DNA from 3 places in the Frigoribacterium sp. ME-P-080 genome. Region 2 is predicted to be linked to each of the others. Evidence: predicted binding sites of a transcription regulator. Region 2 holds the regulator's gene; each other region holds the start of a gene.

Region 1 (9,506 bases), on a different contig from region 2:
GACGGGTGCGCCGCCGAGTGCCCGCATGCCGAGCGCCATGGGCGTGATGGTGACCAGCGCGAGCCCGTAGTTGCGGACGATCAGCAGCTCGGTCGCGAACTGGAGCACGCCGAAGGCGACGATCAGGGCCGCGACCCCGGGGTGCCACGCCAGCAGCAGAGCGGCGAGGCCCACCCCGACGAGGGTGCCGATGAGGCGGTGGCCGGCCCGCACGAGCTGGCCCGCCGTCGCGGTCCCCACGACGGGTACCACGGCCGACACCATGGCCCAGTACGGGCTCTGCACGCCGAGACCGAGGCTGATCAGCCCGGCCGCGATCGACGCGACCAGGCAGACGGCGGCGTGGACGACCGTCCGCCGGCCGTCCAGGGGACGGGGCCCGCGCCTCCATCGGCGTCCGTCGACGGTCGCGAGCGCGCGACGACCGGCGGGCAGCAGCACGCCCGCGAGCGACGCGAGCAGGGCGAAGGCGAGGCTCGCCGGGGCGACCACGGCCGCGACGGCGACGGTCGACCCGGTCGCGGGCACGAACGCGGTGACGCCCAGGCCGAAGACGAAGAAGAGCGGCCCGGGCGGGCTCCAGCGGCGCAGGTCGGAGAGGGCCGAGGTGATGCCGGCCATGACGCCGATCGTGACGACGAGCAGCCAGACCGGGGCCGCCGAGGCGGCCAGCGCGGTGCCGAGCACCACGCAGGCGACGAGGACGAGCCCGGCCTCGAGCTGCATCTCGAGCCGCTGGAAGCGGGGCAGCCCCCGGCCGAAAGCCGAGGCGAAGGCCCCGAACACCGCGTAGGGCGTCCACTCCACGTGGCCGATCAGCGCCAGCACGACCATCGGTGCCAGGACGGACGCGGCGACGCGGGCTGCCGGTCGGTGGGCGCCGTCGTGCGGGCCGAAGCGGACCAGGTCGCGCGGGTGCGGCAGCAGGCGGTGGGGGGAGGTCGTGGTCGTGATGGGCGGTCCTCTGGTCGGCGCGGCGTGGGCGCTCGTCGTCGAACTGCTTCACGGGTGAATGATCTGCGCATCACTTTACTCGTGAAGCATCGCTAGGCTCAAGGGCATGACCGATCCCGGGCTCCGAGACGTGATGGACGACGTCCACGACCGGTGGCGCGAACTCCGACCCGACCTCGACGTCTCGGCGATCCCGGTCGTCGGCCGGGTGAACCGGCTCGCCCGCATCGTGCAGCGTCGCAGCGACGACCTGCTCGCCGAGTTCGGCCTGGGGCGCGCGGACTTCGACCTGCTCGCCGCCCTGACGCGCCGCGGCGGACCGATGAGTCCGACGCAGTTGGCGGACGAGACCCTGCTCTCACCGCCGGCCGTGACGAAGCGCGTCAAGGGGCTGCTCGCGGCGGGCCTCGTCGATCGCTCGGCGAATCCCGCCGACCACCGTGGCTACTTCGTCGCGCCGACCGCGGCCGGGCGTCGTCTGATCGACCGCGTGCTCGAGGTCCAGCTCGCGGACGAGCGGGCCGTGCTCGCCGCCCTGCCCGAGGAGGCGCGCCCAGCTGTCGCGGACGGCCTGCGTCACCTGCTCGTCGCCCTCGAGGGGTGACCTCGGGGGGCCGGAGCTCTCGGCGGATGGTCGGTCGACCCTGGATACGCTCCTGACGTGCGACCGACGACGACCCGGCAGAGCTCCACGGGCGTGGGCCGCCGCGACGAGAAGACCCGATGGCGCAGGTTCGCCGTGATGACGGCCGGGCTGTGGGGCTCCGCGGCGCTGGTCGCCCTCGGGTTGGCCGCCGGGGGACCCGTGCCGCCACAGGCCTCGGCTCCGTCGGTCACACCCGTTCCCTCGAACTCCCCGTCCGCCGGGCAGCCCACCGTCGGCCCGGGCGCGGTCGCGGGCTCGACGGTCGAGACGTCGGACGGCACGGTCGTCGTCAGACCCCAGCGCCCCCGCGGCGACGTGGTCGTGTACTTCCACGGTGCCGGCCAGACCGCGTCGACGATCGTCGACGATCCCGAGACGAGCGGGCTGGTCGACGAGTTGGTGGCGGACGGCTACACGGTCGCGGCCCGAGACGCGGGCGGCAACTCGTGGGGTGACGGGCCGAGCGTGCGGGACTACCTCGACCTCGTCGGCGATCTTCAGCGCTCGTCGCCGGGTGCACGGATCTTCCTGGTCGCCGAGTCCATGGGCGCGGTCGCGGCGGCACAGGTCGCCGGACGCGCCGACGTGGCGGCATGGGTCGCGATCTATCCGGTCTGCGACCTGTCGACCATCTCGGAACCCGGCCTCCGGGCGCAGATCCGCTCGGTCCACGGCACCGACCCGCCTGCTCGGTTCTCGCCCCTCTCGTGGCCGGACGTGCCGGTGGCCACCTGGGCGTCTCCCGATGACACCATCGTCGACGCCGAGGCGAATGGTCGGTCCTGCACCGAGCGGGTGTCGGGCGTCTTCACGTCCACGGTGGGCGAGCACGGCGACGCGTCTAACTTCGACGGTGCCTCCGTCACCGCGTTCTTCGACGCACATCGCTGAACGGAGGACCGGTCCATGAGGTCTCCTCGGCGATGACTATGCTCGTCCTGTGAGTGACGCGTCGACCGAGCTGGCCCGCCGGCGGAACAACCTCGACGCCATCCGCCTGGGCGGTGCGCTGATGGTCGTCCTCGGACACTCGTACGTGCTCTCGGGCAAACCCGTCGCCCCGCCGGTCATCTTCGACGTGCCGATCCACACCCTCGGCGTCTTCGTCTTCTTCATCATCAGCGGCTACCTGATCACCAAGAGCTGGCTGCGACGACCGCAGTGGAAGAGCTACCTGGCCGCGCGGTCGCTCCGCATCTTCCCGGCGCTGATCGTCGCCGTGCTGCTCTCGGTCTTCGTCCTCGGGCCCGTCTTCACGGTCATCGACCTGCACGCCTACTTCACCGATCCGAACACGTGGCTGTACCTCCGGAACCTCTTCCTGCAACCCGTCTTCGGTCTGTCGGGCGTGTTCACGACCGTCCCGTACCCGAACGTGGTGAACGGTTCGCTCTGGACGCTCCCCATCGAGTTCTCCTGCTACCTGTTCGTCCCGTTGATGATGTTGGTCCCCCGTCGGGCCCGCGTCCCGGTGGTGGTCGTCTTCGGCCTCGCCTGCGTCGCCGCCGTCTTCTTCGCGACGCCCGCCCAGAACGTCTTCGGCTTCTACCTGCTCGTGACGGCGGCCGAGCCGTGGGTCTTCTTCGCCGGAGGCATGCTCTGTGCGCTCCTCCTCGAGCGTCACCTCTTCCGGCTCGACGCCGCACTGCTCGGCCTGTTCGCCCTCACCGTCGTCGAAGCGGTCCGACCGTCTCTCGGCCACGTCGTGATGTGGGTCGTCCTGCCCTACGCCGTGCTGGCCCTCGGGCTCGCGTCCTCGCCGATCATCCGTCGGGCGTCCCGTTTCGGTGACTTCTCGTACGGGATGTACATCTACGCGTTCCCGGTCCAGCAGATGGTCTTCGCGACGATCGGAGTGCGGAGCCTCACCGTGAACCTGGTGATCGTCGTCGCCGTGACCGCGGCCCTCTCGGTCGCGTCCTGGCACCTGATCGAGGCGCCGGCCCTGAAGCTCAAGACGAGGTTCGAGTCGACGGTGCCCGCCCGCGGGCGACGGCGGGCGAGTTCGAGCCCGAAGACGCTCGTCAGCAGCGACATCGTCGACTGACGTCCCCTCAGAGCCGGCCACGGGACTCGAACCCGTAACCTTCCGATTACAAGTCGGATGCGCTACCAATTGCGCCAGGCCGGCGAGGCTCGCCCATCTTACCCAGCCCGCGCCTCCTCACCCGGCGTGGTGCATGCGGTCGGTGCAGGATTGGCGTTCCGAGGCCGAGAAGTGGTGAAGTAGACGCAGCGCACCGCGCCCGCCGGACGCACCGACCTGAGGAGCCCCCTTGTCCACGATCTTGACCGCGCTCGGTTCGCTCGCCATGCTCTTCGTCAGCTTCGCCCTGTTCGCCTACTCGTTCGGCTCGGGCGAGCCCAACGCCTTCGTCTTCTTCGGGGGCATCGTCCTGATGACCGGGTCGTTCTGGCTGCCCATCACCGTGATCGGCAACAGCCACAAGACCTGGTGACCGGCGCGGCACCCGCGACCGGGTGCCGCCGAGGGCGGTCGACCCGCTACGGCGTGCTGACGAACTGCTCGGGGTCGAGCAGCTTGCGAGGCTTGGCGTCGTCACCGTCGCGTCCGCCCACGTAGAGCCAGCCCAGCAACTGCTCGCCCTCACGCAGGCCGTGTGCGGCCGCCACCTCGGGAGCCCGGGTCAGGACGCCCGTGCGCCAGAACACGCCCCAGCCCTCGTCGTCGAGCACGAGGGACAGCAGGTGCGCGACGCCCGAGGCGACCGATTCCTGCTCCCAGTAGGGCACCTTGCGGCTGTCGCGGGGCGAGACGACCACCGCGACGATCAGCGGCGCCCGCAGCGCCTTCTGCGTGAGCTTGTCGCGAGCGTGGCCCTCGGCCCCACCCGCGTCGGCCAGCGACCGGCCCACGACGAGCCGGTCGTCCCCGCGGAACTCGATCAGGCGCCAGGGCCTCAGCTCGGAGTGGTCCGCCACCGTCGCCGCCGACCGCACCGCGTCGAGCAACTGCTCGTGCGTCGGCGCGACGTCGGTGACCTTCGACCGCGACCGACGACGTCGGGCGGCGTCGGCGACGGCGCTCACTACTCGGCGGCCTTGAAGTCGAGCGAGATGCTGTTCATGCAGTAACGGTCGCCGGTCGGCGTGCCGAAACCGTCGGGGAACACGTGGCCGAGGTGCGAACCGCAGTTCGCGCACCGGACCTCGGTGCGGGTCATGCCGAGCGAGTTGTCCTCGATCAGCTGCACCGCGTCCGGGTTCACCGACTCGTAGAAGCTGGGCCAGCCGCAGCCGCTGTCGAACTTGGTGCCGCTCTTGAACAGTTCGGCGCTGCACGCCGCACAGGCGTAGACGCCCGCACGGCTCTCGTCGAGCAGTTCACCCGTCCACGGGCGCTCGGTGGCGGCCTCCCGCAGGACGGAGTACTGCTCGGCGTCGAGCTCTTCGCGCCACTGCTCGTCGGTCTTCTCGATCTTGTACGCCACGATGATCTCCTTGCTTGTCGGGACTCCTCATTCAACACGGTCGGCCGGTGCACGATTCCCCGGCCCCCACCGGGCTGTCAGACTCCTGCTCGTGAGCACCTCCGACCGCTTCCTGGCCGCGGCCCTCGCCTTCGACCGCGAGGGGTCGCCGTCGCAGGCAGAACTCGCGCGGGGCGTCGCGGGTGATCCGGCGGCGCTCGCCGTCGTCGATCGAGCCGAGGAGGCGCGGCGCCAGCCCGTCCTCGTCCTCGCGGTCTGCCGGTGGCTGGGTGCGCCGCACGGCCCCTGGTCGATGCTGCGGCCCTGGCTGCTCGCCCGCTCCGACGACGTCGTGGCCGAACTCGGCCGACGGCTCACCCAGACCAACGACGTGCGCCGCTGCGCGCCGCTGTCGATCGCGCTGGCTCGCGTGCCGGGCCCGATCGCCCTGATCGAGGTCGGCGCCTCGGCCGGGCTCTGCCTCGGTGTCGACCGCTACGGCTACCGCTCGGGCGACCGGAGCTGGGGCGATCCGTCGAGCACGGTGCAGCTCGGGATCGACGTCGTCGTCGAGGGCGCGGCCCGGTCCGAGGCGGAGCTGCCGACGGCCCCGCTTCCCGAGATCGTCTGGCGGGCGGGGATCGACCTCGACCCGGTCGACGTCCGCGACCCCGACCAGGTCGCCTGGCTCGCGACGCTGCTGCCCCCCGAGCGCGCCGATCGGCGGGACCTGCTGGGGCGGGCCGTCGCGCTCGCCCGCACCGCGCCTCCTCGTGTCGTGGCGGCGGACGCCGTCGACGGTCTCGCCCCGCTCGCGGCCGAGGCCCCGACGGGCGTCACGCTCGTCGTCGTCTCGACGGGCACGCTCGTCTACCTGCCGGGTCGCCGGCGTCAGGCCTTCGTCGACGAGGTCGGCCGGCTGGGCGCGCGGTGGATCTCGTACGAACGACGAGACCTGCTGACCGACGTCGTCGCCGAGGTGCCCCCGGGAGTGTCTCCCGACGACGCGTTCGCGGCCCTCGCCCTCGACGGCCGGGTGCTGGGGGTAGGGGACGCCCACGGCACGCGGCTGCACCTCACGGCCTGACCACGGGTCGGGAGCTCGCGGCACCGGGCGGCTCCCCGAGCGGGTGGACGGGTTGTCGGACCACGCCCCCGGCCTCCGCGATCGGTCGGGGCGCCGCCCATAGGATGACCCGGAACCCCGAGGAGGGCCTCGACGATGGACGAGAAGGCGACAGGTGACGACGTGCGCTCGAGCGCGTTGTCCGAGCTCGACCGTGCCGTCCTGGACTTCGAGCAGCACGCCCCGGCCGCCGCCGGTGCCCGGGAGGCCGCCGTCCGTCGCGAGTTCGGCCTCGGGATCGTCCGCTACCAGCAACTGCTCAACTCGCTCATAGACCGACCCGCTGCACTGGCCTACGCACCCATGCTCGTCGGCCGCCTGCAGCGCCTGCGAGTCGCCCGCCGCGACGCCCGATCGACCCGTTCGTTCGGTCCGACCCGCTGACCCACGAGAGACCACGCATGCCGAAATTCGACCGAGACCGGTTCGACGACGTCCCCGCCGACCTCGACCGGGTCGGAGCCCACCGGGCCGAGAAGCGCCCCGGCAGCGGCTGGATCGCCTTCGCCTGGGCCGCGTTGGCCGTCGGCGTCCTGGTCGGTGCCGGCGTGGTCTACCTCGGCGTCGCGAACAACAGCTTCCAGTTCGTCAACCCCTCGTCGTCGAGCACCGCCGAGGCCGGGGCTCCCGAGAGCGACACGCCGACCCCGACGGCCACGCCGTCGGTCACCCCCCTCACCGACCCCTCACAGGTCGACCCCTCGGTGACGACCATCACCGTCCTGAACGGCACCGCCACGGCCGGGCTCGCGGGTTCGGCCTCCGAGCGGCTCGAGACCGCCGGCTGGGTCGTCGGCACCCAGGGCAACGCCAGCGAGCGCGTCGCGACGTCGACCGTCTACTACTCGGCGGCCGTCGACGAGGCCGTGGCGCTCGGGCTCGCCCAGCAGCTCGGCATCTCGGACGTCGAGCTCACCGAGGCGTTCCCCGGGGCAGCGGTCACCGTCGTCCTCGGGGCCGACTACAGCGCCTGAAGACGCCGCTCCCGCGGCATCGATCCGAGGAGGCGCGCGTCCCGTCGGGCCCTCACCGCACCTCCCGTGTTACGCCCACGTTTAATAACCGGTGAAATCCTCGTTTTCTGCGGGTGTTTCTCGGTCGGGGCGCGCTTTTCCGCTTTTCCCGTGGTTACCATCTGGAATTGGTCGCCCCTCACGGCTCGCCGACCTGGTGTTCTGCACGAGTGACGCTGTCCCGTCCGGGTTCGCAGGTCGCTGCGTCGACGACCCGGCCCTGCAGCACCGCACGCGCCGTACCACCACAGCAAAAGGGGAGCGACACCATGGCAAACGGGACCGTGAAATGGTTCAACGCGGAGAAGGGCTACGGCTTCATCACCGTCGAGGGTGACGGCCAGGACGTCTTCGTGCACTACTCGGCCATCGACATGAGCGGGTACAAGGTGCTCGAAGAGGGCCAGGCCGTCGTGTTCGAGGTCGGCACGGGCGACAAGGGGCCGCAGGCGGAGTCCGTCCGGCTCGCCTGAGGCCCGTCGGAGCGCCTCGCCGCGCCCACTCCCACGCCGCACGCCGCCACGGTCCACCGTGGCGGCGTGCTCGTGCGTCCGGGCCCCGTCACGTCACTTGCACTCTCATCGGGCGAGTGCCAGAATCGTTGCTGGCACTCGCGACACGTGAGTGCCAATGCTTCTGCTTCATGACGTCCGGGAGGGACGAAAAACACACATGGCTAAGATCATTGCTTTTGACGAAGAGGCCCGTCGTGGCCTCGAGCGTGGCCTGAACATCCTGGCCGACGCGGTGAAGGTCACGCTCGGCCCGCGTGGTCGCAACGTCGTGCTCGAGAAGAAGTGGGGCGCCCCCACCATCACGAACGACGGCGTCTCCATCGCCAAGGAGATCGAGCTCGACGACCCCTTCGAGAAGATCGGTGCCGAGCTCGTCAAAGAGGTCGCGAAGAAGACCGACGACGTCGCCGGTGACGGCACGACCACCGCGACGGTGCTGGCCCAGGCCCTCGTCCGCGAAGGTCTGCGCAACGTCGCGGCCGGTGCCGACCCCATCTCGCTGAAGCGCGGCATCGAGAAGGCCGCCCAGGCCGTCTCCGACCAGCTGCTCGCCGACGCGAAGGACATCGAGACCAAAGAGCAGATCGCTGCCACGGCCTCGATCTCCGCCGCCGACCCCACCATCGGTGCGCTCATCGCCGAGGCGATCGACAAGGTCGGCAAAGAGGGCGTCGTCACCGTCGAGGAGAGCAACACCTTCGGCACCGAGCTCGAGCTCACCGAGGGCATGCGCTTCGACAAGGGCTACCTGTCGCAGTACTTCGTCACCGACCCCGAGCGTCAGGAGGCCGTCTTCGAAGACGCCTACGTGCTCATCGTCAACTCGAAGATCTCGAACATCAAGGACCTGCTGCCGATCGTCGACAAGGTGATCCAGTCGGGCAAGCAGCTGCTGATCATCGCCGAGGACGTCGACGGTGAGGCCCTGGCCACGCTCGTCGTGAACAAGATCCGCGGCATCTTCAAGTCGGTCGCCGTCAAGGCCCCCGGCTTCGGTGACCGTCGCAAGGCTCAGCTCCAGGACATCGCCATCCTCACCGGTGGTCAGGTCATCGCCGAAGAGGTCGGTCTCAAGCTCGAGAACGCGACGCTCGACCTGCTCGGCCGTGCCCGCAAGGTCATCATCACCAAGGACGAGACGACCATCGTCGAGGGTGCCGGCGACGACGAGCAGATCGCCGGCCGCGTCCGTCAGATCCGCAGCGAGATCGAGGCGACCGACAGCGACTACGACCGTGAGAAGCTCCAGGAGCGCCTCGCGAAGCTCGCCGGTGGCGTCGCCGTCATCAAGGCGGGTGCCGCGACCGAGGTCGAGCTGAAAGAGCGCAAGCACCGCATCGAGGACGCCGTGCGCAACGCGAAGGCCGCCGTCGAAGAGGGCATCGTCGCCGGTGGTGGCGTCGCCCTCATCCAGGCCGGCAAGACCGCTCTGGCCAACCTGCAGCTCGAGGGCGACGAGGCGACGGGTGCGAACATCGTCCGCGTCGCGATCGACGCTCCCCTGAAGCAGATCGCCTTCAACGCCGGCATGGAGCCCGGCGTCGTGGCCGACAAGGTCCGCGGGCTCGACATCGGTTGGGGCCTCAACGCCGCGACCGGCGAGTACGTCGACATGCTGGCCGCCGGCATCATCGACCCCGCCAAGGTCACGCGCTCGGCTCTGCAGAACGCCGCGTCGATCGCCGGTCTGTTCCTCACGACCGAGGCCGTCGTCGCCGACAAGCCCGAGAAGAACCCGGCCCCGGCCGGCGACCCCTCGGGCGGCATGGACTTCTAGTCCGCAGCCGCGCGGCTCACGCCGCGCACACGCTCAAGGGCGGT
Region 2 (9,506 bases):
CCGGCTCGCGTCGCCCGCGTCGGCAACTCCTGCCTGCCGTCGCACGCCCGACGCGACGCCGGGGAGTCCGACCGCCCGAGCGGCACCGGCCAGGAGTTGCCCGCACCGCCCCTCTGGCTCGCATCCCCCTCTGACCCACCCGCCGACCGGCCCACCCGCTCGCCCGCCCCGCGGCGTCCCGCGCGCACGGCATCCGGTGCGGCCACGGTGTCGGCAAGTCCTGCCCACCGTCACGGCGCGAGCCGTCGACCGGGGGAGGCGCGGTGCCGGTCGCGACACCGGGCAGGAGTTGCCGACGTGCGGCCCCGCGCGGGCCGACGCCCGATCCGTCGCCCGGGCGTGGGAGAATCGTGCGGTACCCCCGCCCACCACCCCCAGAGGATCGTGTGAGTCCCCAAGCAACCCGCGCACTCGAGCCGGCGTCGACCGAGCCCGAGTCCCTCCGCAACTTCTGCATCATCGCGCACATCGACCACGGCAAGTCGACCCTCGCCGACCGCATGCTCGGCATCACCGGTGTGGTCGAGTCGCGTGCGATGCGTGCCCAGTACCTCGACCGCATGGACATCGAGCGCGAGCGCGGGATCACGATCAAGAGCCAGGCGGTGCGCATGCCGTGGGAGCGCAACGGCGAGACCTTCGCGCTCAACATGATCGACACCCCCGGCCACGTGGACTTCAGCTACGAGGTCTCCCGCTCGCTGGCCGCGTGCGAGGGGGCGATCCTGCTGGTCGACGCGGCGCAGGGCATCGAGGCGCAGACCCTGGCGAACCTCTACCTGGCGCTCGAGAACGACCTCGAGATCATCCCGGTGCTCAACAAGATCGACCTCCCGGCGGCCGACCCCGACAAGTACGCCGCCGAGCTGGCGGGCCTGATCGGCGGCGACCCCGCCGACGTGCTGCGGGTCAGCGGCAAGACCGGAATGGGCGTCGAAGAGCTCCTCGACCGCGTCGTCGACCGCATCCCCTCGCCCGTCGGCGTCAAGGACGCACCGCCCCGCGCGATGATCTTCGACTCGGTCTACGACAGCTACCGCGGCGTCGTGACGTACATCCGCATGATCGACGGCACCCTGCACCCTCGCGAGAAGGTGCAGATGATGTCGACGAAGTCGACCCACGACATCCTCGAGATCGGCGTCTCGTCACCCGAGCCCGTCCCGAGCCAGGGGCTGTCGGTCGGCGAGGTCGGCTACCTCATCACCGGCGTGAAGGACGTCCGCCTCTCGAAGGTGGGCGACACCGTCACGACGTCGGCCAAGCCCGCGACCGAGGCCCTGAGCGGGTACACCGAACCGCTGCCGATGGTGTTCTCGGGGCTCTACCCGATCGACGGCAGCGACTACCCCCTCCTGCGCGAGGCCCTCGACAAGCTCAAGCTGTCCGACGCCGCGCTGGTGTACGAGCCCGAGACCTCGGTGGCCCTCGGCTTCGGCTTCCGCTGTGGGTTCCTCGGCCTGCTCCACCTCGAGATCGTCACCGAACGACTCGACCGCGAGTTCGGCCTCGACCTCATCACGACGGCCCCGAGCGTCATCTACGAGGTCACCACCGAAGACAAGAAGACCGTCACGGTCACCAACCCGAGCGAGTTCCCGGGCGGCAAGATCGCGAGCGTCAGCGAGCCCATGGTCAAGGCGGGCATCCTCGCGCCCAAGGACTACGTCGGCGTGATCATGGAGCTCTGCCAGCAGCGCCGCGGCACCCTGCTGGGAATGGAGTACCTCGGCGAGGACCGGGTCGAGATCCGTTACGCGATGCCCCTCGGCGAGATCGTGTTCGACTTCTTCGACAGCCTCAAGTCGAAGACGGCGGGCTACGCCAGCCTCGACTACGAGCCCATCGGCGATCAAGAGGCCGACCTGGTCAAGGTCGACATCCTGTTGCAGGGTGAGCAGGTCGACGCCTTCAGCGCGATCGTGCACCGCGACAAGGCCTACGCCTACGGGGTGCTCATGACGGGCAGGCTGCGCGAACTCATCCCGAGGCAGCAGTTCGAGGTCCCCATCCAGGCCGCCATCGGTGCCCGGATCATCGCCCGCGAGAGCATCCGGGCCATGCGCAAGGACGTCCTGGCCAAGTGCTACGGCGGCGACATCTCGCGCAAGCGCAAACTCCTCGAGAAGCAGAAAGAGGGCAAGAAGCGCATGAAGACCATCGGTCGGGTCGACGTGCCCCAAGAGGCCTTCATCGCCGCCCTCAGCGGCGACGTCGAGAAGAAAGACAAGAAGTAGGGTCCATGCGTCGAGCCACCCACACCGAGACCCGCACGACCTACGGCGAGGTCGGGGCGACGCAGGCCCCCGACCTCATGCAGTACCCGCCGAAGGGGTTCAAGCCGGCCGAGTACCGGGCCCGCGTCGGTCACGGCGACGCCCGCTTCGCCGCGGCCTGGATCGCCACCATGACCTGGCAGATCCAGGAGCGCAGCGGCATCCGCGTCCGGGTCGACAGCGTGCCGCCGGCCGACGAGAGCGAGTACACGCCCGTCCAGTTCGACGAGCACGGGCAACCGGTCGACGCTGCCGAGTGGGCGACCGCGCGTGACGAGTCGCGCTACTCGCCCGACGGCACGCCCTTCCTCACGGCGGGCACGACGGCCACGCTCAGCATCGAGGCCTACGGGCGCAGGGTCGAGGCCCCGGTGCGCGTCGTCTACGTGATCGACGAACCGAAGCGCAAGGGTTTCGCGTACGGAACCCTCGACGGCCACCCCGAGAGCGGCGAGGAGTCCTGGATCGTCGACCAGACCGACGACGGTTCGGTGTGGCTCTCCATCCGGTCGTTCTCGAAGCCGTCGAGCGCGAAGTGGCGCCTCGTGGCACCGTTCCTGCGGCGCACCCAGGCGCAGTACACGAAGCGGTACCTGCGGGCACTGAGCCTCAACGAGAAGGGCGAGCAGACCGACGAGGTCGTCGTTGTCGAAGACACCGAGGCCGGCGTCGGCGACCCCCGCGGTGACGAGCGCCCCCCGACCGGCCCGCGCGGCGACGCCGCGGGAACCGGCGCCTGACGGTGCCCGGAGCCCTTCCCCTCGGCGATCCCGCCCCCGTCGACGGACGCCTGCCCGAGACCGTCGCCGTCGGCGCGGACGACCGCAACTTCGGGGTCTACCTGCACGTCCCGTTCTGCCGCGTGCGCTGCGGGTACTGCGACTTCAACACCTACACGGGCGACGAGCTGCGAGGCGCTCGTCGCGACGACTACGCCGGGCAGGCCGTCACCGAGATCGAGCTCGGGGGCCGGGTGCTGCGCGAGGCGGGGCTCCCGCCGCGCCGCGCCTCCTCGGTGTTCTTCGGCGGGGGCACCCCGACGATGCTGCCGTCGAGCGACCTCACGTCGATGCTCCACGCGATGGTCGACACCTGGGGTCTCGAGCCCGGCGCCGAGGTGACGACCGAGGCGAACCCCGACTCGGTCGACGCCGCGTACCTGCAGCAGCTCGCCGACGCCGGCTTCACGCGCGTCAGCTTCGGCATGCAGTCGGCCGTCCCGAGCGTTCTCGCCACCCTGGAGCGCACGCACGACCCCGAGCGCATCCCGTTCGTGGTGCGCTGGGCCCGTGACGCGGGGCTCGACGTCAGCCTCGACCTCATCTACGGCACACCCGGCGAGACCCTCGACGACTGGAGGCGTTCGCTCGACGTCGCCCTCGAGCAGGAGCCCGACCACCTCTCCGCGTACTCGCTGATCGTCGAGGACGGCACGAAGCTCGCCCGCCAGATCAAGCGGGGCGAGGTCCCGATGCCCGACGACGACACCGCGGCCGACATGTACGAGATCGCGGACGACCGGCTCGCCGACGCGGGCTACGACTGGTACGAGGTCAGCAACTGGTCGCGTGGCGTCGAGCACCGTTCCCGCCACAACCTGGCGTACTGGCAGGGCCACGACTGGTGGGGCGTCGGCCCGGGCGCGCACAGTCACGTCGGTGGCGTCCGCTGGTGGAACGTCAAGCACCCCGCCGCCTACCAGCAGCGCATGGCCGCGGGCGAGTCGCCGGCTGCCGGGCGCGAGACCCTCGACGACGAGACCCGTCGGGTCGAGCGCGTCCTGCTCGGGGTGCGCATCCGCGAGGGGCTGTCCACCTCCGAGCTCGACGACGACGGACGCCGGGCCGTCGGTGGCCTCATCGCCGACGGCTGGGTCGAGGGGCGTCCGGCCCTGCAGGGTCGTGTCGTGCTCACGCGCGAGGGGCGGCTCATGGCCGACGCCGTCGTGCGGCGTCTGCTGCCCGACTGAGCGTCCCGATCGTCCTGATCGCCGCCGCGCCCCGCGGTGGCGACCAGGAGGCGCGGGCCCGGAACGCAGGAGGCGCGGCTCCCGGGGGAGTCGCGCCTCGCGTGGTGCCCGTCCGGGCCGGTCGACCGTCTACTTGACGAACTCGATGGTCAGCGGGTACTTGTACCACTCGCCCTTGTTGGCCGCGACGGCGGCGATGATCGAGAAGATGATCACGAGGATGCCGGCGACGAGGGCGAGCACCCCTCCGATGACGATGATCGACAGGATCGCCGAGATCACGTAGACGATGGCCACCGTGATCTGGAAGTTCAGCGCGGTCCTGGTGTGCTCCCGGATGAACGGGCCGCGGTCCTTCAACACGAGGTAACCGACGAGGGCGGGGACGAACGCGAAGAGGATCCCGCCGAGGTGGATGAGCGTCGACCAGAGCTTCTCGTCCTCGGGGCGCATCGGCTGGACGGGCTGCGGCTGGTAGCCGGGCTGCTGGCCGAAGCCGGGGCCGGACTGCTGGCCCTGGCCGGGCTGACCCTGGCCGGGCAGACCCTGCCCGTACGGCTGGCCGGGCTGACCGTTCTGGCCGGGCTGGCCGTTCTGCGGGCCGTTCGGCTGGGCGGGAGGGTTCTCGGTCATGGCTGCACCTGTTCGTGAGTGTCCTGCGGATGTCCCCGCCACCCTAGGGCAGCCGGGTGCGGCCCGAGTAGGCCTCGCGACGGAGGTGTCGTACGATTGGCAGTCCGGCACGTCGAGTGCCAGGCCCGGTCGCCCGGCGTGCGGACGACCCGGGGGACGTCGAGCGAAGAGAGGTGCGTCATGGTCTCCGAACGCGGTCTCGAAGTGCTTCGCGTCATCGTGCACGACTACGTCGCGTCCCGCGAGCCGGTCGGGTCGAAGTCCATCGTCGAGCGACACCAGTTCGGCGTCTCGGCGGCGACCATCCGCAACGACATGGCGCTGCTCGAAGAAGAAGAGCTCATCGCGGCACCGCACACCTCGTCGGGACGCGTGCCGACCGACAAGGGCTACCGGCTCTTCGTCAACCAGCTCGCCGACCTGCGCCCGCTCAGCGCGGCCCAGCGGCAGGCCATCGAGACGTTCCTGGGCGACTCCACCGACCTCGACGAGGTGCTCGGTCGGACGGTCCGGCTCCTGTCGCAACTCACCAACCAGGTGGCCCTGGTGCAGTACCCCACCTTCTCCCGGGCCCGCGTGCGTCACGTCGAGCTGGTCAGCCTGGGCGACGGTCGCGTCATGACGGTGCTGATCACCGACAGCGGCCAGGTCGAGCAGCGGGTCGTCGACATCCGCACCGCCGTCGACGAGTCCTTCCTGTCCGAGTTGCGGGCCGCCATCAACGCCGCGGTCGGCGGTCGGCCCCTGGGTGAGGCCTCCACCGCCCTCACCGACCTGCCGGCGCGGTTCCGTCCCGACCTCGCGGCGGTCGTCGGCGTGGTCGTCGCGAGTCTCACCGAGCAGATCGCCGCCGGACGTCAGGACCGCCTCGTCATGGCCGGTGCGGCGAACCTGGTGCGCACGGGCGACGACTTCAGCGGCGACCTCTTCCCCGTGCTCGAGGCGATCGAAGAGCAGGTGGCCCTCCTGCGGCTCTTCGGCGAGATGCAACTCGACGCCGTCGACGTGGCCGCGAGCATCGGCCGCGAGAACGCGTCGTTCGGGTTGTCCCAGGCGTCCGTGCTGGCCAGCGGGTACTCCACGCAGGGCAGCGAGATCGCGAGGCTCGGCGTGCTCGGGCCCATGCGCATGGACTACTCGACCAACATGGCGGCGGTCCGTGCCGTGGCGCGGTACCTGTCGTCGCTGCTCACCGAGCGGTAGCCGACCACCACGGCCCCGGCCGTCCCACGACCCCCATCCCCGTCCCGGTCCGCCGGGCCCGGCCCCGCCGGGAAGACCACCACACCACACCAGAGGCAGACGAGAACCAGTGGCAGATCATTACGACGTCCTCGGAGTCGACCGTCAGGCGACCCCGGAAGAGATCAAGAAGGCGTACCGCAAGCTCGCCCGCGAGCTTCACCCCGACGTCAATCCCAGCCCCGACGCGTCCGAACGGTTCAAGGACGTCACGCACGCCTACGACGTGCTCAGCGACCCGCAGCAGCGCGAACGCTACGACCTCGGCCCCCAGCCCGGCTTCGGTGGCGGCGGCGGAGGCGGGGCCGCCGGCTTCGGCGACATCTTCGACGCGTTCTTCGGCGGCGGTGGCCAGGGCCAGCGTCAGGGTCCGCGGTCCCGGCGGGAACGCGGGCAGGACGCGCTCCTGCGCCTCGAGGTCGACCTCGAGGACATCGTCTTCGGCACGCAGCGCGACATCGAGGTCGACACGGCCGTCCTCTGCGACACGTGCAGCGGCTCGTGCTGCGCACCCGGCACCTCGCCCCAGACCTGCGACATCTGCGGGGGCTCCGGTCAGATCCAGCGCACCGTGCGCTCGCTGCTCGGCAACGTCATGACGTCGAGCCCGTGCGGGACCTGCCGTGGCTACGGCACCGTCATCCCCAACCCCTGCCCGACGTGCCAGGGCCAGGGGCGCGTCCGGGCCCGACGTTCGATCCCCATCGACATCCCCGCGGGCGTCGACACCGGACTCCGGCTCCAGCTGCCCGGTCAGGGCGAGGTCGGCCAGGCCGGTGGCCCGAACGGCGACCTGTACCTCGAGGTCAAGGTGCGACACCACGACACCTACAGCCGCAACGGCGACGACCTGCTGGCCACGCTCGAGGTGCAGATGGCCGACGCCATCCTCGGCACGTCGACGACGCTCACCGGGCTCGACGGCGAGATCGAGGTCGAGATCAAGCCCGGCACCCAGAGTGCCGACATCCTCACCGTGAAGGACCGCGGCATCACCAGACTGCGCGGGACGGGTCGCGGCGACCTCAAGATCGGCGTCCAGGTGGTCACCCCGACCAAGCTCAGCCACAAGGAGCGCGAGCTGATCGAGAAGTTCGCCTCGGGTCGCCGCTCCCCGGCGCCCGAGCTGTCGCACTTCCAGCAGGGTCTCTTCGGCAAGTTGCGCGACCGCTTCCTGAACTTCTGATCGTGGCGCACTTCTACCTGGTCGACGACCTGGCCGCCGCCGAGGTCGGCTCGAGCGTCGAGCTGACCGGTTCCGAGGCCCGACACGCGGTCACGGTCAGCCGGGTGCGGGTGGGCGAGCCGCTGACCCTCGGCAACGGACGGGGGCTGGTGGTCCAGGGCGAGGTGTCCGAGGCGGCCCCCGAGCGGCTGGTGCTGCTCGCGACCCGGGTCGTCCGGCACGAACCGCCGACGACGCGACTGGTCCTCGCCCAGGCGCTGGCCAAGGGCGACCGCGACGAACTCGCCGTGCAGGCCGCGACCGAGCTCGGCGTCGACGAGATCGTCCCGTGGGCCGCGGCGCGCAGCATCTCCCGCTGGGAGGGCCCCAAGGTCGCCAAGGGCCTCACCCGCTGGTCGTCGATCGTGCGCGAGGCGACCAAGCAGTCGATCCGTCCCTGGTCGCCCGAGGTCTCGGGGCTCGCGACGACGCGGCAGCTGGCCGAGCGCGCCTCCCGCGATCTCGTCCTCGTGCTCGAGCCGTCGGCCGAGCAGGCGCTCACGGCGGTCGACCTGATCGCAGGAGGCGCGGTGCCCGGCCGCGTCGTCGTGGTCGTCGGTCCCGAGGGCGGGGTGTCGCCCGCCGAGCTGCACCAGCTCGCCGAGGCGGGTGCCCGCGCCGTGCGCCTCGGGGACGCCGTCCTGCGGACCTCCACGGCCGGTCCCGCCGCGCTGTCCGTGCTGAGCGCGCGACTCGGTCGCTGGTGACCTCGACGCCCCCCGGGGCCGTGTCGGCGGTCGTCGCTACGATGGGCAGCATGTCCGAGACCTCCGACGAGCCCACCGTCTTCAGCCGCATCGTCGCGCGCGAGATCCCCGCCGACATCGTCTTCGAGAGCGACGCGGTCATCGCCTTCCGCGACATCGCGCCCCGGGCACCCGTCCACCTGCTCGTGGTGCCCAAGACCCAGGCGTACCGCGACGTCGTCGAACTCGCCGCGGGCGACCCGGCGTTGCTCGCCGAACTGGTGGCGACCGCCTCCCGGCTCGCGGCCGACCCGGCAGCGTTCGGGGAACACTCCGGGTCCGAGTTCCGTTTGATCTTCAACACCGGCGCATCCGCCGGGCAGACCGTGTTCCACGTGCACGCCCATGTGCTCGGTGGACCCCTGGAGGAAGGCACCCTTGCCCACTAGCGACACGAACGCCACCGGCCCCTCGACACCGACGACGGGTGACGACGTCCGTCGTGTCGACGTGACCGTCGACGGCGTCGCCATGGTCCAGCTCCTGGGCCCGCAAGACCGCCTGCTGCGTGCGGTCGAGAAGCAGTACCCCGACGTGCGCGTGCTCGTCCGCGGCAACGAGGTCACCCTCGAGGGGCCCTCGTCGGCCGTCGGCAGGGCCGAGGGCCTCGTCGACGAGCTCGTCTCGATGGTCCGCGGCGGTCACGACCTCGGCCCGGCCGAGGTCGCGACGTCGGCCCGTCTGCTCGCCTCGGGGCAGGGCAGCCCGTCCGAGGTCTTCGGGCAGCCGATCGTCACCAGCCGCGGCAAGGGGGTCCGGGCGAAGACTCGGGGCCAGAAGGACTACGTCGACGCGATCGACCAGCACACCATCACCTTCGGCATCGGCCCGGCCGGCACCGGCAAGACCTACTTGGCGATGGCCAAGGCCGTCCAGGCGTTGCAGCGCCGCGAGGTCCAGCGCATCATCCTGACGCGCCCCGCGGTCGAGGCCGGCGAGCGGTTGGGCTTCCTGCCCGGCACGCTGACCGACAAGATCGATCCGTACCTCCGGCCGCTCTACGACGCTCTGAACGAGATGATGGACCCCGAGATCGTGCCCAAGCTGCTCGCGGCCGGCACCGTCGAGGTCGCCCCTCTCGCGTACATGCGCGGTCGCACCCTCAACGACGCGTTCGTCGTGCTCGACGAGGCGCAGAACACCACGCCCGAGCAGATGAAGATGTTCCTCACCCGTCTCGGATTCGGCTCGCGCATGGTCGTGACGGGCGACGTCACCCAGGTCGACCTGCCCACCGGTGCCAGCGGCCTCCAGCTCGTCACGACGGTGCTCGACGACATCGACGACATCCACTTCGCCCGTCTCACCAGCGACGACGTGGTGCGGCACACGCTCGTGGGCCGCATCGTCGACGCGTACACGACCTACGACGCCGAGCGTCAGGCCCAGCAGCACCGCCGTCTCGAGGCGGCGGA
Region 3 (9,506 bases), on a different contig from region 2:
CACAGGGCATCTTCGGGCGAAAAGAACGAGTGGGCTAAGGGGACACGACCATGTACTTCATCGAACTCCTGCGGGCGCTGAGCGCCGAGGCCCTCGCGCCCACGACGGCCGCCTTCGCCATCGCGGCGATCGGCCTGAACATCCACTTCGGCTTCACCGGCCTGATCAACATGGGCCAGGCGGCGTTCCTGCTGCTCGGTGCCTACGGTTTCGCCATCTCGATCAGCAACGGCCTGCCCCTCGGCCTCGCCGTCATCATCGCCCTGCTCTGCTCGTTGGTCTTCGCGCTCATCCTCGGCGTGCCGACGCTGAAGCTGAGGGGCGACTACCTGGCCATCGTCACCATCTGTTCGGCCGAGATCATCCGGTACGTGGGACGGTCGAGCATCCTGACGACCACGACGGGTGGCTCGAACGGCATCCCCGGGGCCTCGTACCGCGAGGCCTTCACCGCCCTCTCGCCGCTGCCCGACGGCCAGACGACGATCCTGTGGTTCACCTACGAGAACAACGGCGTCAACGGCTGGTGGATCCGCATCGCCGGCTGGAGCATCGTCGCCCTCCTCAGCCTCCTGGTCTTCCTGCTCAGCCGCAGCCCGTGGGGCCGCGTGCTCAAGGGCATCCGTGAGGACGAGGACGCCGTGCGCAGCCTCGGCAAGAACGTCTACTCGTACAAGATGCAGGCGCTCGTGCTCGGTGCGCTGATGGGGTCGCTCGCCGGCATCATCTACGTGCTGCCGAGCTCGGTGCAGCCCGACAGCATGGGACGGTCGATGACCTTCTTCATCTGGACGGCCCTGCTGCTCGGTGGTGCCGCCACCGTCTTCGGCCCGGTGCTCGGAGCGATCCTGTTCTTCGTCACCCGCCTGCTGGTGCGCACCCTCGCCGGCGACTTCATCCCGTCGAGCATCATGAACGGCCAGCAGGCCGAGCAGTTCTCGTACATCCTCGTCGGCATCGCCCTCATGCTGCTGATCATCTTCAGGCCACAGGGCATCCTCGGAAAGAAGAAGGAGTTGGCGTTCAGTGTCTGACACCTCGAGCACCACCAACGGACCGGCCTCGAGCGGCAGCACGCTGCCCCGCCGCGAGGGCTACGACTACGACCGCAGCGTCCTGCGTTCGAAGCTCACCACGGTCGAGCGGACCCCCGGGTCCGCCAAGCCCGACCCGATCCTCACGGTCGACAACGTCGTCCGACGCTTCGGCGGCATGACCGCCGTCGACGTCGGCCACGTCGAGGTGCAGCGCGGTGCCATCACGGCACTGATCGGCCCCAACGGCGCCGGCAAGACGACCTTCTTCAACCTGCTGACCGGCTTCGACAAGGCCTCGTCCGCCCCCACGGCGTTCAAGCGCAGCGGCCCGGGCGTCGCGAAGTGGGTGTTCGAGGGCAAGGCCATGGGCAACGTCGGCGCCGCCAAGGTCGCCCGCTCGGGCATGGTGCGCACGTTCCAGCTCACCAAGGCGCTCTCGCGGCTCACGGTGATGCAGAACATGCTCCTGGGCGCGAAGGACCAGCCCGGGGAGAACTTCTTCGTCGCGATCGTCGCGCCGCTCTGGCGCAAGCGCGAGCGCGAGATCGAGGCCAAGGCCGAGGACCTCCTCGCCCGGTTCAAGCTGCTCGAGAAGAAGGACGACTTCGCCGGCAGCCTCTCGGGCGGCCAGCGCAAGCTGCTCGAGATGGCCCGTGCCCTGATGAGCGACCCGGCCATGATCATGCTCGACGAGCCGATGGCCGGCGTGAACCCGGCACTGACGCAGTCGCTGCTGGGGCACATCCAGAGCCTGCGCGACGACGGCACCACGGTGCTCTTCGTCGAGCACGACATGCACATGGTCCGCCACATCTCGGACTGGGTGATCGTCATGGCCGAGGGACGCATCGTGGCCGAGGGCCCGGCCGACACGGTCATGGACGACCAGGCCGTCATCGACGCCTACCTGGGTGCACACCACGACACCGACCTGGGCGACGACTCGCTGCTCGACGACGCCACGCTCGAACAGCTCGAAGAAGAGGTGGCACGCGAGGACGCGGCCCGCGCGGCCGAGGCGACCAGCGCCTCCTCGTCGACGGGCGGCGTCGCCGGACGCGACCTGCCCGGCCACCCCGACCCCTCGACCCCGCAGGCCACGAACGCGGCCGACGACCAGCTGTCCGACGGACGGCAGAGCGGAGACAAGCGATGAGCACGGCACAGGACGGCGCGGGCGCCACCACCGCGGCCAAGCACCCGGGCACCGAGAAGTTCGCGGGCGTCGAGCCGGTGATGAACGCGACGGACCTCGTCGCGGGCTACCTGCCCGGCGTCAACATCCTCAACGGGTGCGACCTCGTCTGCTACCCGGGCGAACTGATCGGCATCATCGGCCCGAACGGCGCCGGCAAGTCGACGCTGCTCAAGGCGCTCTTCGGCCAGGTCAAGATCCACTCGGGATCGGTCACGCTCGGCGGGACCGACATCACGAACCTCAAGGCCAACAAGCTGGTCGAGGCGGGCGTCGGCTTCGTCCCGCAGACCAACAACGTGTTCCCCTCGCTCACCATCGAGGAGAACCTGCAGATGGGCATGTTCCTGCGGCCCAAGAAGTTCGCCGAACGCCTCGAGGTCATCTACGACCTGTTCCCGGTGCTCGCCGACCGTCGCGGCCAGCGTGCCGGCTCGCTCTCGGGCGGTGAACGGCAGTCCGTCGCCATGGCCAGGGCCCTGATGATGGACCCGAAGGTGCTGCTGCTCGACGAGCCGTCCGCCGGCCTGTCGCCCGTGCGCCAGGACGAGACGTTCATCCGCACCCGCCGCATCAACAAGGCCGGCGTCTCGGTGATCATGGTCGAACAGAACGCCCGCCGCTGCCTGCAGATCTGTGACCGCGGCTACGTCCTCGACCAGGGCCGCAACGCCTACTCGGGCACCGGCCGCGAGCTGGCCGACGACCCCAAGGTCATCGAGCTCTACCTCGGCACCCTGGCGAAGGACGTCGACGCGTCCTGACGCCCCCGGTGGCGCCCTGAGGCCCCGATCACGCCCCGGCGTGGTCGGGGCCTCGTGCGTGCGTCCGGCGCCAGGGGCCGGGCGCCGGCGTCTGGCGCCGGGCGCCGGGGACGCGGGTGCTGCGCGCCGCGTCTCGTGCAGCGCACCCGGTCTCGACGCGGTGCGGTGCACGAGACGCGGTGCGGAGGGAGTGCGACGCCACGCCCGGTGGGGCCAGGGGACGAGGAGGCGCGGCCCCGGAGGGCGCGGACGTCGCGACCGTCCTGCGGCCCGCCTCCGCGCCTCCCTGGCACGCAGAAGGGCCTTGGCGCCGGGACGTGCCGTCGTGCACACCGCGTTTCGTGCACCGCACCCGGTCTCGACGCGGTGCGGTGCACGAAACGCGGTGTGACGAGGTGTGGGGCGGGGCGGACAGGTGCTGGGCCGGGGCCGGGGCCGAGACCCGACACGGCACCTCCTCGGCACGCCGAAGGGCCCGGCACGATGACTCGTGCCGGGCCCCGGGTGGTGCGAGGTGCCGTTATTCGACCTTGCCCTCGATGCCGGTCTGGTAGACGGGCTTGTTGTCGTCGTCGAACGTGTAGACGCCGATCGAGGCGGACGACGGGTCGTTGTTGTCGTTGAACGCTCCGATGCCCGAGGGGCCGGTGTAGTGGATGTCGTCACCGGCGTCGAGCGCGGTCTTGCAGTCCGCGTACGTCGTGCACTCGGTGCCGCCGTCCGCTCCGGAGACCGCGGCCATGTTGGCCTGGATCGTCCCGGCGTCGGTGCCGCCACCGGCCTGTGCCGCGAGAGCGGTCAGGATGACGGCGTCGTACGACTCGGCCGCGTACGAGAAGTCGGCCAGGTCGCCGCCTTCGCTCGCCTTGTAGCCGGCCACGAGCTTCGACTTGAAGTCGGCGCTCGCGTCGGCACCGGGGATCGTGCCCTTGGCGCCCGCGAGGGTGCCGGGCTCGAAGTCGGCGCTGTAGTCGGCCGTGTTGCCGTCGGACATGTAGACCTTGCTCATGTCCCAGCCCTGGCTCTTCAGCTCGGGCACGATCGACTTGGTCTCGTCGAAGGCCAGGATGACGATCGCGTCGGGCTCGGCGGCGATGGCCGCCGACACCTCGGACGAGAAGGTGGTCTGACCGGGAGGGAACTCTTCGCCCTTGCCGGTGCCGCCGTAGACGACGGTGCCGCCCGAGCTCTCGATCGACTTCTGCGTCGAGTCGCGCAGACCCGTGCCGTAGGTGTCGTTGAAGACGAGGAACGCGACGTTGGCGTTGCCGTCGGCCGTGATCTGCTGGCCGAGCGCCGAGCCCTGCACCGAGTCCGGCGGAGCGGTGCGGTAGTAGTAGGACGAGTAGCCGCTGAGCGAGCTCGCCGTGTTGGCGGGCGAGATCTCGATGATGCAGTTGCTGGTGAGCTGGTCGACCACGTTGAGCGTGACGCTCGACGACTCGGCACCGAGCACGACGGGCACCTTGGCGTCGATCAGCTGCGTCGCGGCGTTGCTCGACACGGTCATGTCGTTGCTGTCGCCCGAGTCGGTGCTGGTCGAGATCTCGGCCGGCTGGTCGAGCACGCCGCCGGCGGCGTTGATGTCGCTGATGGCCAGGTTGGCGCCCGCGATGGCGGGCGGGCCGAGGTAGGCCAGGGTTCCGGTCAGCGGCAGCATGGTGCCGATCGCGAAGGGATCGGTGCTGGGCGTCCCGACCTCGCACTTGGCGGCGGGATCGGCCTTGGCCGACGACGACGACGAGGCGTCGTCAGAGGGAGATGCCGTCGAACAGGCAGCGAGCAGCACGGAGGCTGCGCCGGCGAGAGCCAGTGCTCGGAGGGCGGTGCTGGATCGGATCATCCGTGGAACCCTTTCGTGGACAGCGGCAGTGCAGCCCGACCGGTGGCGGTCGAACCTGCCGCGATTGGTCCGAAACTAGGGGTCGAATGTTTCTGGCGTGTGTTCTCGACGTCAAAGTGACGTTTCGTTAGCCATTCGTGACTTTGCGAGGGATGGTCGCTTCTAGGTGGTCGGGGCCACGGCGAGGGGCCGGCGCGATCGTCGCCCTGCACGGACCATGTCGACGGTCAGCACGATCGATGCGACCCAGACGATGGCGAAGCCGACCCACCGCGCGGTCGACATGTGCTCGCCGAGCACGACGACCCCCACGACGAACTGCAACACGGGAGCGACGTACTGGGTCAACCCCACGGTCGTCAGGGGCAACCGACGCGTCGCCGAGGCGAAGAGCAACAGGGGCACGGCCGTGATCACGCCCGTGCCGATCGTGGCGAGGGTGTGCCCGACGCTCACGGTGCCGAGCACGACGCCGCCGCCGAGGCCCGTCACGTGCAGCACGATCAGGGTGACGGCCGCGAAGGGGGCGATCCAGAGCGTCTCGAGCGTGAGCCCGCCGACCGCGTCGACCCGACCGCCGACCTGCTTCTTGACCAGGCCGTAGAGCCCGAACGAGAACGCGAGAACGAGCGAGATGAACGGCGGCCGGCCAGCCCCGACGGCGATCACGAGGACGGCGACGGCGCTCAGCCCGACGGCCACCCACTGGGTCGTGCGGAGACGCTCGCGCAGCACGACCACGCCGAGCAGGACGGTGACGATCGGGTTGATGAAGTACCCGAGCGCCGCCTCGACCACGTGCCCGCTGAGCGTCGCCGAGATGAAGACCGTCCAGTTGACGACGATGAACGCGCCGGCCACCCCCATGGTGGCCACCAGGCGCGGCTGTCGCAGCAGGGCCAGGAACGAGCGCAGCGCCCCCGTCACGACGAGCAGCACCGCGCAGAAGACGAGCGAGAAGAGCACCCGCCAGGCGACGATCTCGAACGGGCCGGCCGGGGCCAGCAGCAGGAAGTACACCGGCAGGACGCCCCAGAGCCCGTAGGCCCCCAGGGCGTAGGCGAGGCCCGCCCCGCCGGCCCCGTCGACGCCGAGCCCCGAGGTCGGGGCGGAGGGGGACGAGGAGGCGCGGGTCGAGGTCACCAGGCGACTCTAGGTGGCTGCGCCCGCCGCCGGAACGGCCACTCCTGCCACCGTGGATCGATCGACGGACGACGACGCCTGGGGACGGGCCCTCGTCGGCCGGCACGGTGCCGACACGGCGAAGGCCCCTGCCGGAGCAGGGGCCTTCGGGACGGCGACCGGGGTCGCGGAGCACGGCCGGAGCCGTGCCGGGGTGCTAGCGGACGATGACCGCCAGGACGTCGCGAGCCGAGAGCACGAGGAGGTCTTCTCCGCCGTACTTCACCTCGGTTCCGCCGTACTTGCTGTAGATGACCTTGTCGCCGGTGGCGACGTCGAGCGGCACGCGGTTGCCGTTGTCGTCGATGCGGCCCGGGCCGACCGCCACCACTTCACCCTCTTGGGGCTTCTCCTTGGCGGTGTCGGGGATCACGAGACCCGAAGCAGTGGTCTGCTCGGCTTCGACCTGACGAATGACGATGCGATCTTCGAGCGGCTTGATGCTGACCGACACGGGTGACCTCTTCTTTCTCGGTGCTACGAAAACATGGGGGCTGGCACTTGCCGGGGGCGAGTGCCAGAACAACTGTAGGACGAGACTGGCACTCGGTCAATCCGAGTGCCAACGCGTCTGCCCGCGTGCGTCACACTGGACGACATGGATTCCTCCGAGCTGCTCGAAGTCCTCTCGCCCGAGGGGCTGCGGCTGCTCGACTCGCTGCCGGCGGGCGGCGCCTCCGGTGACGACGTCGTCGGCACGGTGGCCGCGTTGCGCAAGCAGGGCCATTCCCCCGCCCTCGTGTCGGCGGTGCTCACACAGGCCCGGCTCCGCGGCCGGGCCGTGGCCAAGTTCGGCGAGTTCGCGAGCCGCATGCTGTTCACCGAGGCGGGCCTCGAACAGGCCACGCGCCTCCCGGTCGCCGCCCGCCACGCCGGACGCTACGCCGCGGCGGGGATCGGCAGCGTCGCCGACCTGGGCTGCGGCATCGGGGGCGACGCCCTGGCCTTCGCCGCACTCGACCTCGACGTGCTCGCCGTCGACCGCGACGAGGTGACCGCGGCCGTCGCCTCGTACAACCTCGCGCCGTGGCCGTCGTCACGGGTCGAGCAGGGGGACGCCGCCACGACCGACCTCGCAGGCGTCGAGGGGGTCTTCCTCGACCCGGCGCGACGGACGTCCGGCCACACCGCCACCAAGCGCCTCGCCGATCCGGCCGACTGGTCCCCCGGCCTCGACGTCGCCTTCGGCTTCGCCGACCGCCTGCCCACCGGGATCAAGCTCGGTCCGGGCGTCGACCGCGAGCTCCTGCCGACGGACGCCGAGTGCCAGTGGATCTCGGTCGACCGCGACGTGGTCGAGGTGGGCGTGTGGTTCGGGCCGCTCGCGCGGCCGGGAGTGGGTCGGTCCGCCCTGGTGATCGGCACCTCCGGGGCGTCGGAGTTGACGGCCGCCGCCGACTCGGACGACGTCGACCCGGGCGACCTCGGCGAGTACCTCTACGAACCCGACGGCGCCGTGATCCGGGCACGCCTCATCGGCGACCTGGCCCGCTCGATCGACGCCCGGATGATCAGTCGCGACATCGCCTGGTTGACGACGGAGGCGCGGGTCGAGACCCCCTTCGCACAGGGATTCCGCGTGCTCGAGACGTTCCCGCTCGACGAGCGGACGCTGAAGCGCGAGCTGCGGGCCCGGGGCATCGGGCGACTCGAGATCAAGAAGCGCGGAGTCGACGTCGACCCCGCGACGTTCCGCAAGCGACTCTCGTTGCAGGGGACCGGGTCGGCGACCCTCGTCCTCACCCGGGTCGCGGGGCGGCACACCGCCCTGCTCTGCGAGCGCCTGGTCTGACGCCGGGCGGGACGCGAGAGCGGCGGGTCTCGCTGCTGTCCGACCCCCGCCGTCGCGCCTTCGTGGTGACGCACGAGTGGGCAGAAGACGCTTCTCGCCCCTGCGGCGACGCCTCCTGCCCACTCGTGCCCCACCGAGGTGGGGCCGGGCTCAGTACCCGCCGTAGTAGTCGGAACCCGACGAGAAGCCGGCGATGAAGAGGCCGAAGGCGATCCAGCCGATCACGATGAGCACGACGCCGGCGTAGCCGACGATGAGCCCGGTGAGCCAGAACCCCCTCGCGTGACGCTCACGCGACATGCCCAGGTGCCCGAGCACGATGCCCGCGATGGACGCCACGATCGAGAGCCCGAAGGTGAAGGGCGCGAGCACGAGACCGGCGATGGAGCCGATCATCGCCAGGAGGCTGAGGAGGCGCGGGGGCTGTGCGGCGCCGGCCGAGGCGTACGGCGGGTAGGGCGAGCCGTAGGCCTGCTGGCCGTACGCTCCGCCGGGCTGGCCCTGCTGGCCGTACGGCTGCTGGCCGTAGGGCTGCTGACCGTACTGTCCGACGGGCTGACCCTGCTGGCCGAAAGACTGCTGACCGAACGACTGCTGACCGTACGGCGCACCGGACTGCCCGGAGGGCTGATGCCCCTGGGGCTGTTGGCCGTAGCCCTGGGGCTGACCGTACCCCGGCTGCTGGCCCTGAGGCTGGCCTTGGCCCGAGGGCTGCCCCTGTGGCTGCCCGTAGCCAGGTCGCTGACCCTGAGGCTGCTGGCCGTACCCCGGCTGCTGGCCGTACCCCGGCTGCTGCCCGTAGCCCTGCGGCCGGTTCTGCGCCTGCTGCCCGTAGCCCTGCTGCCCGTACCCCGCTGGCGGCTGTGCACCCGGCTGGCCGTAGGGCGGCCGGGGCGGCTGAGGAGCACCCGGCGGGACCTGCCCCGGACGGGACTGCGGCGCCGGGGCGCCCTGGGGTGCCCCGTACGGCGCCGACCCCGTCGGCGGCACGCCGGCCCCGGCGTAGGGCGACGACGCGGGCGGCTGGGACGACGGCTGCTGGGAAGCGGCTCCCGGGAAGGCGGTGGGAGGCAGCGGCGGTGGGGCGGTGGCCGCGTCGCCACCCTCGGTCGGGCGCATCGGGGGCGCGGTGGGTGCCGCGGGCGGCGTCGGAGCCGAGGGCGCGGTCGGCGCCGAGGACGGCTTCTCGGGGGTGGTGTCGTCGGTGGCCATCAGCTGCCTTTCGCGAGCGGTGCGTCGGTCGTGCCATCGGGGCGGCCGGTCACACCCGTGACGGTCGCGTCCCGGGACACGAAAGGGCCCGCACCGTCCGGTGCGGACCCCGTCATGCTAGCGAGGCCGCCGATGAGCGGCCCCTGGGAGGCGTCGCCCACGCGGGCGCGCCCGCGGCCTCAGGAGTTGTAGCTGCCGTCGTAGAGGTCGGGGTTGCTGGCGATCGCACCGAAGACGACGAAGAGCAGGATGATCGTCAGGATCGTCAGCGCCACGACGACGTAGCCGAGGATGAGCCCCGTCAGGGCCATCCCCCGGCCCTCTTCGCCCCGCTTCTTGATCTGGCTCAACGCCATGTGGCCGGTGACGATGGCACCGATGGCCGTGATCGAGGTCACGAAGCCCGCGATGCCGAGGATCATCGACACGAGGGCGAGGGTGTTGCGCTGACCGGGACGAGCGCCGTTCTGCCCCTGGTAAG

What was found. Region 2 encodes HrcA, which represses chaperone genes, less so after heat shock. Its sites were predicted from a motif close to TTNGCACTCGNNNNNNNCGAGTGCNAA; they were not measured.
Region 1: a site for HrcA is predicted at 7,775-7,801, ahead of groL (chaperonin GroEL). Genes of this name have one in related genera too.
Region 3: a site for HrcA is predicted at 6,561-6,587, ahead of groES (co-chaperone GroES). Genes of this name have one in related genera too.

What each region holds. Positions count from the first base shown of each region.
Region 1 covers NZ_JARVRR010000002.1:413,132-422,637, forward strand. Annotated here, with positions in the region: gene QRN23_RS03435 (FUSC family protein) at 1-834, opposite strand, end outside; gene QRN23_RS03440 (MarR family winged helix-turn-helix transcriptional regulator) at 1,061-1,558, shown strand; gene QRN23_RS03445 (serine aminopeptidase domain-containing protein) at 1,616-2,491, shown strand; gene QRN23_RS03450 (acyltransferase family protein) at 2,541-3,647, shown strand; tRNA gene QRN23_RS03455 (tRNA-Thr) at 3,659-3,731, opposite strand; gene QRN23_RS03460 (hypothetical protein) at 3,877-4,059, shown strand; gene QRN23_RS03465 (nitroreductase family protein) at 4,106-4,651, opposite strand; gene msrB (peptide-methionine (R)-S-oxide reductase MsrB) at 4,651-5,052, opposite strand; gene QRN23_RS03475 (DUF2332 domain-containing protein) at 5,144-6,118, shown strand; gene QRN23_RS03480 (DUF3263 domain-containing protein) at 6,254-6,541, shown strand; gene QRN23_RS03485 (LytR C-terminal domain-containing protein) at 6,559-7,131, shown strand; gene QRN23_RS03490 (cold-shock protein) at 7,440-7,643, shown strand; gene groL (chaperonin GroEL) at 7,843-9,462, shown strand.
Region 2 covers NZ_JARVRR010000004.1:535,166-544,671, reverse strand. Annotated here, with positions in the region: gene lepA (translation elongation factor 4) at 387-2,237, shown strand; gene QRN23_RS11105 (DUF1990 domain-containing protein) at 2,243-3,016, shown strand; gene hemW (radical SAM family heme chaperone HemW) at 3,019-4,245, shown strand; gene QRN23_RS11095 (DUF4870 domain-containing protein) at 4,375-4,878, opposite strand; gene hrcA (heat-inducible transcriptional repressor HrcA) at 5,059-6,081, shown strand; gene dnaJ (molecular chaperone DnaJ) at 6,191-7,306, shown strand; gene QRN23_RS11080 (16S rRNA (uracil(1498)-N(3))-methyltransferase) at 7,309-8,052, shown strand; gene QRN23_RS11075 (histidine triad nucleotide-binding protein) at 8,103-8,480, shown strand; gene QRN23_RS11070 (PhoH family protein) at 8,563-9,506, shown strand, end outside.
Region 3 covers NZ_JARVRR010000002.1:236,737-246,242, reverse strand. Annotated here, with positions in the region: gene QRN23_RS02685 (branched-chain amino acid ABC transporter permease) at 1-38, shown strand, start outside; gene QRN23_RS02680 (branched-chain amino acid ABC transporter permease) at 51-1,034, shown strand; gene QRN23_RS02675 (ABC transporter ATP-binding protein) at 1,078-2,193, shown strand; gene QRN23_RS02670 (ABC transporter ATP-binding protein) at 2,274-2,996, shown strand; gene QRN23_RS02665 (ABC transporter substrate-binding protein) at 3,517-4,839, opposite strand; gene rarD (EamA family transporter RarD) at 5,002-5,982, opposite strand; gene groES (co-chaperone GroES) at 6,179-6,475, opposite strand; gene QRN23_RS02650 (class I SAM-dependent methyltransferase) at 6,620-7,813, shown strand; gene QRN23_RS02645 (DUF4190 domain-containing protein) at 7,964-9,025, opposite strand; gene QRN23_RS02640 (DUF4190 domain-containing protein) at 9,205-9,506, opposite strand, start outside.